2 regions of the Isoptericola aurantiacus genome follow, and region 1 is predicted to be linked to the other one. Evidence: predicted binding sites of a transcription regulator. Region 1 holds the regulator's gene; the other holds the start of a gene.
What was found. Region 1 encodes HrcA, which represses chaperone genes, less so after heat shock. Its sites were predicted from a motif close to TTNGCACTCGNNNNNNNCGAGTGCNAA; they were not measured.

Region 1 (4,407 bases):
TCGAGATCGCCCTGGTGCAGCCGCGCCATCGCGTGGGTGTTGAGCGCGGCGGACGCCGTGGCCGTGTCGTCGACGGCCATGGCGGCGTCGTAGGACGCCGCCGCGGCGGTCACGGCCTGCTCGTACTCGCCGGCGAGCATCGAGGCCCGTGCCCGGGCGCGTTGGAGCGTGGCGACGGTGGCGAGGTCCGCCGCGGGGACCACACGCAGGGCCTCCTCCAGGGAGTGGCGCCCGTCCGGGTCGCCGCTGCGCAGCTGGAGGATGCTGATGAGGCCGAGCACGGCGGCCCGGCCCGAGGGGTCCTCGGCGGGCCACTCGGCGAGCGCACCGCGCGCGAGAGCCAGAGCGCGGTCGACCCGGGTGGCGGTCTGCTGGGCCTCGGCGGCCCGACGAAGCATCTCGGCGTGGGTGATACCGGCGACCTGCTCGGGATCGGGGACCAGGTCCCAGGCCTCGAGGGCGCGCTCGGCGAGCCGGACGGCGGTGGTGGCGTTCCCGGACTGCGTGGCAGCGTGCTGGGCGCGGACCGCGGCGGCGAGCGCGCGGTCCGGGACCCGGGCCCGCCACCAGTGGTCGGCCACCTCGGCGAGTCGCTGGACCGTGGATGCGCCACCGGCGAGGTGCTCGGCGTAGGCGGTGTGCAGGCGCCGCTGCTCACCCGGCAGGAGCTCGGCGTCGACCGCCTCCTGCGTCAGGGCGTGGCGGAACCGGTAGCCGTCGTCGTCGGTGACGAGCACGAGTGCGTCGACGGCTTCGCGCAGCGCGCCCTCGGCGTCGGCGAGGGCCGCGTCGCCCACGACCGCGGCGAGGGTGTCGTGCCGCACGCGGGAGCCGGCCGCGGCGACGACCCGGCAGATCTCCTGCGCCCGCGCGCTCAGCAGGGTGTACCGCAGCAGCAGCACGTCGCGCAGCGACGTGGGCAGCTCGAGCCCGCGATAGGCAGCCAGCTCCTCCACGTAGAACGGCACGCCCTCCGAGCGTTCGACGACGTCCTGCAGCGCGCGGGCGCCCAGGGGTGCGTCGTCGGGCACGGCGCGGGCGAGCTCGACCACCTGACCGGCCTCGAGGCGCGGTACCTCGACCCGGGTGACGAGCCGTGCCCGGTCCAGCTCGGCCAGGGTGGCCCGCAGAGGATGACGCCGATCGACGTCGTCGCTCCGGTACGTGGCCAGGACCAGCAGGGACGCCGAGCCGGCGGCGCGCGCCAGCCGCGCCAGCGTCGATCGCGTCACGTCGTCGGACCAGTGCAGGTCCTCCAGCACGACGATCACGGTGCGATCGGCCCCGAGAGCGACGAGCAGGTCGGTCACGGCCTCCGGTGCTCGTCCGGCCCCGACGTCCTGGCGCACCTCGACCAGTGCGGGCGCCACCGCTCCGAGGGCGTCGGCAGCGGGCCCCGCGGCCTCGAGCACCGTGGCGCTCCCGAGCGCCGTGACGAGGTCGCGCAGGATGCCGTCGAGACCGGAGTACGGGACCGGTCCCGTTCCCGAGTCGGCGCACTGCCCCCTCGCGACGAGCACGTCGGGCCCGGCGGCGTCGAGCAGCTCGGTCACCAGCCGGGTCTTGCCGATCCCGGCCTCGCCCGAGACGAGGACGGTGTCTCCGCTGCCGGTCCGCGCGCCGGCCAGACCGGCGTGCAGGACGGCGAGCTCGGCCGCGCGGCCGACCAGCGGGGAGCGCTGCGGTGACATGCCGTCATCGTGCCAGGTGGACGGTGCGGCCACCGCCGCGCCCACCGCCGCGCCCGACGCCGCGCCCGACGTCGCGCCCGACGTCACGAGGGTCACGCGGGGCGGCGCAGCGCGGCGAGCAGGCGGACGGGCGCGGGACGGCGCGCGAGCTCCGACGGGGCCGCGGCGGTGCGTGCGGTGCGGCGCTCACGGGCCGCGCGGGCTCGTTCGACGCGGTGCACCAGCTCGGCCTCGTGCAGCCGGTGGGCGGTCAGGTGCTCGATCGGGTTCATGCTCACAGCCTCGGCGGCTGAGGCAGGCGGGCGGATCGGCCGGATGACCTGTTCTCGGGCGCTGCCACCGGGAGCGGGAGCGCCTGAGGTACCTCAGGGACCCGACGGCGCCCTCCGTGGCGTCCGTGGCGGCGCGTAGGATGGCACTCACGGCACGAGAGTGCTAAACGTCCGGAGCGTCGAGGGGAGGCCGACCATGAGCGAGGCACGCAGGCTCGCCGTGCTGCGCGCCATCGTGGAGGACTACGTCACCTCGCGCGAGCCCGTCGGTTCGCGCGTGCTCACCGAGCGGCACCAGCTCGGGGTCTCGCCCGCGACGATCCGCAACGACATGGCCGCCCTGGAGGAGGCCGGGTACATCGCCCAGCCGCACACCTCCGCCGGGCGGATCCCCACCGACGCCGGGTACCGCGTCTTCGTGGACCGGCTGGCCGAGGTCCGGCCCCTGAGCGTCCCGCAGAAGCGGGCGATCGAGACCTTCCTCTCGCAGGCCGTGGACCTCGACGACGTCCTCGTCCGTGCCGGGCGGCTCATCGCCCAGCTCACGGGACAGGTCGCCGTCGTGCAGTACCCGTCGCTGCGGCGCTCGGGGCTGCGCCACCTCGAGCTCGTCCCCGTGGCCGAGGGTCGTCTGCTGGTCGTCGTCATCACCGACACCGGCCGGGTCGAGCAGCGTTTCTGCGAGCTGCCGTCCCGTCCCGGGCACGACGGCGGACCTCGGCTCGACGAGGGCACCCTCGGCGAGCTGCGGGCCCGGTTCAACGCCGCGGCGGCGGGCAAGCGGCTCACCGAGCTGCCCGCCGCGTTCGTCGACGTCGTCGAGGCCGTCGGGCCCGACCTGGGTGGGGTGGCCCGCGCCGTGGCCGACCTCGTGATCGAGACGCTCGGCGAGGAGAGCGAGGAACGCATCGTGCTGGCCGGCACGGCCAACCTCGCGCGCCCGGAGGCCATCTTCGAGCAGGGGCTGAGCCCCGTGCTCGAGGCGCTGGAGGAGCAGGTCGTGCTCCTCGGGCTGCTGACCGAGATGTCGGGGGACGGGGTCGGTGTGCGCATCGGCCACGAGAACCGGCTCGACGGGCTGGCCGAGACGTCTGTCGTGGCATCGGGCTACGGTACGGACGGCGACACGGTCGCCACCCTCGGCTCGATCGGCCCCACCCGCATGGACTATCCCGGCACCATCGCCTCGGTGCGTGCCGTGGCCCGCTACCTGTCGCGCGTGCTGCCGGGCTGACCGGCCGGCGCGACATCCTGACCAGACTGCGTACGTCACCGAAGAGAGACCTGTGACCGACTACTACGAGATCCTCGGCGTCGACCGCGACGCCTCGCCCGAGCAGATCAAGAAGGCCTACCGACGCCTCGCCCGTGAGCTCCACCCGGACGTCGCCGGCGCCGAGGGCGAGGAGAAGTTCAAGGACGTCGCCCGCGCCTACGAGGTGCTCTCCAACCCGGAGAAGCGCCAGCAGTTCGACATGGGCGTCGACCCGAGCGCCCCCGGAGGCGGTGCCGGCGCCGGGTTCGGCCAGGGCTTCGGCTTCCAGGACATCTTCGAGACGTTCTTCGGCGGCGGCCAGCAGACCTCCGGACCCGTCCCGCGCGCCCGCCGGGGCCAGGACGCCCTGGTGCGCATCGACATCGACCTGGCCGAGGCCACGTTCGGTGCCAAGCGTGAGCTGCAGGTCGACACCGCCGTGGTGTGCGGCACCTGCAGCGGCAACGGCTGCCGACCCGGCACCGACGTGCGCACGTGCGAGGTCTGCCAGGGCCGGGGCAACGTCCAGCGCGTCGCCCGGTCGTTCCTCGGTCAGGTCATGACCACGGCGCCCTGCGCCGCCTGCCAGGGGTTCGGCACGGTCATCCCGGAGCCGTGCGCGGAGTGCTCCGGCGAGGGCCGCGTCCGCTCGCGCCGCACCCTGACCGTCAACGTGCCCGCCGGTGTCGACACCGGCACCCGGATCAAGCTGTCCGCGCAGGGCGAGGTCGGTCCTGGCGGCGGCCCCGCCGGCGACCTGTACGTCGAGATCCGCGAGAAGGCGCACGACATCTTCGTGCGTCGCGGGGACGACCTGCACTGCACGCTGCAGGTGCCGATGACGGCGGCGGCGCTCGGCACGGTCCTGGAGCTGGACACGCTCGACGGCCCCGAGGAGATCGACCTGCGGCCCGGAACCCAGCCCGGCCAGATCGTCACCCTCAAGGGGCTCGGCGTCGGACACCTGCACGCCACCGGCCGCGGTGACCTCAACGTCCACGTCGACGTCCAGATCCCGTCGACCCTCGACGAGGAGCAGACCGAGCTGCTGCGCAAGCTCGCCGCGGTGCGCGGCGAGGAGCGGCCCGAGCCGCGCCTCACGGCCGCCCACCCGGGCGTCTTCAGCCGGCTGCGGGACAAGCTGAGCGGACGCTGACACGTGAGCGAGGCACCGCAGGGCTCGCGAACG
Region 2 (4,407 bases), on a different contig from region 1:
CTGGCCGAGCGTGCGGCCGCACGGGGCGTCGTCGACCCGGCCGTCCGCGAGCGCCTCGCGGCCCTGACGCCCGCCGACTTCGAGCGCGGGGCGCACGCGGAGCGCGTCGCCGCCCAGCGCGAGGGTCTCGGGCTGCCGCCGCTGCCGACCACCACGATCGGGTCGTTCCCGCAGACGGCGGAGATCCGCAGGGCCCGGTCCGCCTGGGCGAAGGGCGAGCTGCCCGACGACGCGTACACCGCGGCAATGCAGGCGGAGATCGCGCGCGTGGTCGCCCTCCAGGAGGAGATCGGCCTGGACGTGCTGGTGCACGGCGAGCCCGAGCGCAACGACATGGTGCAGTACTTCGCGGAGCTGCTGGACGGGTTCGCGACGACGGACCTCGGCTGGGTGCAGTCCTACGGGTCGCGCTGCGTGCGCCCGCCGATCCTGTGGGGTGACGTGACGCGGCCGGCCCCGATGACGGTCGGGTGGACCACGTACGCGGCGTCGCTCACCGAGAAGCCGGTCAAGGGGATGCTCACCGGGCCGGTGACGATCCTGGCGTGGTCGTTCGTGCGGGACGACCAGCCGCTCGCGGACACCGCGAACCAGGTGGCGCTCGCCCTGCGCGACGAGGTGGCCGACCTGGAGGCCGCCGGCACCGCCGTCGTCCAGGTGGACGAGCCGGCGCTGCGGGAGCTGCTGCCGCTGCGGCGTGCCGATCAGGAGACGTACCTGGAGTGGTCGGTCGGGTCCTTCCGCCTGGCCACCGCCGGCGCCGCGGCGTCGACCCAGGTGCACACGCACCTGTGCTACTCGGAGTTCGGGGAGGTCATCGGGGCGATCGACGGCCTCGACGCGGACGTGACCTCGATCGAGGCGGCGCGCTCGCGCATGGAGGTCGTGCCGGAGCTGCACGCCGCCGGGTACGCGCGCGGCGTCGGGCCGGGCGTGTACGACATCCACTCGCCGCGGGTGCCCTCGGCCCAGGAGGTCACCGAGCTGCTGGAGCTCGCCGTGACGTCGATCGACCCGGCCGTGGTGTGGGTCAACCCTGACTGCGGGCTCAAGACCCGCGGGTACGCCGAGGTGGAGCCGTCGCTGCGGCACCTCGTCGAGGCGGCCCGGACGGTGCGCGCCACCCTCTGACCCTCGTCGCCGAGCATGCCGTGGGGCCCGTCCGCAGGCGCGGGCGGGCCCCACGGCACCGTCGACCGCCCGGAGGGCGTGCTCGCGGGACGGTGGGTGGCGGGTGACCCAGGTCATCGATCGAGGCAACCGTCGTGTGTCACCATGGTCTCGGCCCCGCCGTCGGCGCGGGCCCACCGGATCGGATCGAGGAGCGAAGGATGCAGGGCGTCGTCGCGGGGAGCGGGGTGGCCGTGGAGGCCTGCTCAGGCACCCCCGGCCCCCGAGGCACCCGCCGCTGACCGCCGTCCCACGACGCGGAGCGAGCAGGGGCCCGGTTCTCCCCTGCCCTCAGCCACCCGCCGACGACGCCGCGCACCGCCGCGCGTCGGGCGCCGTGGCGCCCCCGCTCACGAAAGCCGCACCATGAGCCCCCTCACCGAAGCACAGCTCCGCGCCGCCCTCGTCAACACCACCCGCAGCGAGCGACAGCGCATGATCGTCCCCGACCTCGACGCGATCCGGTGGGACCGCCTCGAGTACCTCGGCTGGCGCGACCGCAAGCAGCCGCTGGCCGCCTACGCCGTCGTCGAGATCGACGCCGCACCGGTCGGCATCATCCTGCGCGCCCCCGAGACGAGCAGCCGCCGCGCCGCGATGTGCGCCTGGTGCGAGGAGGTGGGCGACGGCAGCGACACGTCCCTGCTCGTCGCCCGCCGGGCCGGCGCCGTCGGCCGCAAGGGCAACACCATCGGCACGCTCGTCTGCTCGGACTTCCGCTGCTCCCGGCACGTGCGACGCCGGCCGACGCTCGCCGAGACCGGGACGGACGACGACGAGGCGCGTGCCGCCGTCGTCGAGCGCCGCATCGCCGGGCTCCAGGAGCGGGTCCGACGGTTCGTCGAGGAGGTCCGCAGCACCGCATGAGGCTGTTCGCTGTGAGCGAAGAGCCGGGATCTGGCACTCTCGGGTCGAGAGTGCTAAATCATGAGGTGTAGCCAGGCGACGCCGGACGGACCGGCGCGCTGATCGCGGTCGGGGCCGCGGATCGTGGCCCCCGTCGAGGAGGTGATGCGCGATGGCTACCTACTGGGACCCGTTCCAGGAGATGGACCGACTGTTCGGCTCGCTCGCCACGTCCAGGAACGCGCCGGGCATGCCGATGGACCTGTTCCGCGAGGGTGACCACTACGTCCTCGCCGCCGACCTGCCGGGGATCGATCCCGGCAGCATCGACGTCTCGTGCGAGGACCGCACCCTCACGATCCGCGCCGAACGCACACCCCGCTCCGGCGAGGACCAGTGGCTGCTGCGCGAACGCCCGTCCGGCACGGTCGCACGGCAGCTCACCCTCGGTCGGGGGCTGGCGCTCGACCGGATCAGCGCCTCCTACGCCGAGGGCGTGCTGATCCTCACCATCCCCGTGGCCGAGGACGCCAAGCCGCGCAAGATCGAGGTCGCGCGCGCGAGCAGCGAACCGACCACCATCGAGGCCTGAGCGGCGCGTGCGCGACCTCGCCGGGGACCGCCGCGACGTCGGCCGGTCCCCGGCGCGGTCGCGCACGGACCTGCTCTCGCCGGCTCGCTCCGGGCTACCGCCAGAACCCTCGGTCGCGACACCCCTGCACTCGCCAGCTCGCTCCGGGCTTTCGCACAGCGCTATCGGTCGCGCCGACCTTGCACTGCGCTACGCGCGAGTGCCTCGTCCCTCGGCCCTCACGCTCCGCTTCGCTCCAGGTCAGCGCTCGGAGGCGCCGATCATGGGGAGCCCGAAGCCCAGGCACACGGCCAGGATGCCGCCGGTGAACAGGTACGGGGAGAGGTCGCTGCCGCCCGTGGCGCCGATGCCGATGAGGGCGAGCCCGGCCGCGAAGAGCACGAACGAGACGATGACCCGCCCGAGCATCGCCCCGGGGGCGTCGTTCTGCGGGGGCCGGTTCACCTGGAAGTCGCTCATGGGACCAGCGTAGCCCGGTCCCGCGCCGCTCTCCCCCGTCAGTCCACGCGCTCCAGCGTCACCGCGTCCTCCGTACCGCCGTCGATCACCAGCTCGTCGGCGTCGACGACGTCGACGGGGATCTGCTGCAGCAGCTCGTCCGACCCCGGATCCTTCATCTCGAGGAAGATCCCTACCCCGTCCGGCATGCTCCACGTACCGGAGACGTCCTGCGGGTCGCCGTGGCCCAGCAGCTCGGCAGGGACGTCGGTGGCGGTGAACTCCTCCGCGTCGAGGACCACCTGGAAACCGCCGTCGGCCGGCTCGAACGTCCCGACGAGGTCGCTTCGCTGGTCGACCGCTGCCCCCGACGGGGTGTCGGTCGTGGTGCACCCGGCGAGTCCCGCCGGGATCAGGACGAGCGCGGCCGCGGCCGTCGATCGTCGGAGCCGGTCAGGCATCGTCTCTCCACCATGGGGGGCACGTTGCCGCCGGACGATACCAGACGTCCCATCGACCAGCAGACCTACGGCAGCCGCGGACGCCGGACGGCCAGCCCGGCGCGCGCCGGGTCCAGCTCGACCGGGCTGACCAGCACGGCCGGCCCCCGGTGCAGCACGCCGTCCGTGACGGGCACGCACCGCACGCCGCCCCGGCCACCCCGCATCGCCGCATGCACCCCCGGCGCCAGGACGCGGTCCATCCACGCGCACGGGTTCGCCGCGCGTCCGGCCCGCAACGTCACCTCCCCCGCCCGGGAACGGATCGTGAACTCCGAGCCGACCAGCGGCGCCAGCTCGGCGCCACGCAGCACCACGTTGCGTCGGGTCAGCAGCGGGTCCAGCGGCCCGGTGCCGAGCTCGTCGGCGATCGCCTCGAGCGCCTCGGCGGCGAACAGCGTCACGGCCGCGTCCAGGTGCGCGGCCTTGCCGAAGAACCGGTCCCCCACGATCCCCTTGCCGGCCACGACCTGCGCCTCGGCGAGGTCCGACGTCGGCACGTCCGCGGCGCCGTCGCGCGGACGTCCGAAGTACGCGTGCTCGGGCGAGACGAGCAGGTGCTCGATCCGGACCGGGTACTCGAAGGTGGCCATGCGCCGAGTCTGGCACCCAGCACCCGGTCCGTAGGATGTGCCGGTGCCGACGCCGCCCCTCCCCCGCCGCATCCTCGTCGCGGGCACCTCCGGCGCGGGCAAGACGACGCTCGCCGCCCGGATCGGCGCGACCCTCGGCGTCCCCCACACCGAGACGGACGCCCTGCACCACGGTCCGCACTGGACGCCGCGCCCGGAGTTCCTCGACGACGTCCGCGCCCTCGCCGCGGGTGAGACCTGGGTGTGCGAGTGGCAGTACCGCCGGGCG

Region 2: a site for HrcA is predicted at 2,068-2,094, ahead of ACIQLL_RS04985 (Hsp20/alpha crystallin family protein). Genes of this name have one in related genera too.

The regions. Positions count from the first base shown of each region.
Region 1 covers NZ_JBJBAE010000006.1:198,918-203,324, forward strand. Annotated here, with positions in the region: gene ACIQLL_RS16055 (helix-turn-helix transcriptional regulator) at 1-1,691, opposite strand, end outside; gene ACIQLL_RS16060 (hypothetical protein) at 1,784-1,963, opposite strand; gene hrcA (heat-inducible transcriptional repressor HrcA) at 2,160-3,197, shown strand; gene dnaJ (molecular chaperone DnaJ) at 3,250-4,374, shown strand.
Region 2 covers NZ_JBJBAE010000001.1:1,080,541-1,084,947, reverse strand. Annotated here, with positions in the region: gene metE (5-methyltetrahydropteroyltriglutamate--homocysteine S-methyltransferase) at 1-1,131, shown strand, start outside; gene ACIQLL_RS04990 (FBP domain-containing protein) at 1,537-2,037, shown strand; gene ACIQLL_RS04985 (Hsp20/alpha crystallin family protein) at 2,189-2,608, shown strand; gene ACIQLL_RS04980 (hypothetical protein) at 2,849-3,067, opposite strand; gene ACIQLL_RS04975 (hypothetical protein) at 3,106-3,507, opposite strand; gene ACIQLL_RS04970 (MOSC domain-containing protein) at 3,573-4,139, opposite strand; gene ACIQLL_RS04965 (P-loop NTPase family protein) at 4,183-4,407, shown strand, end outside.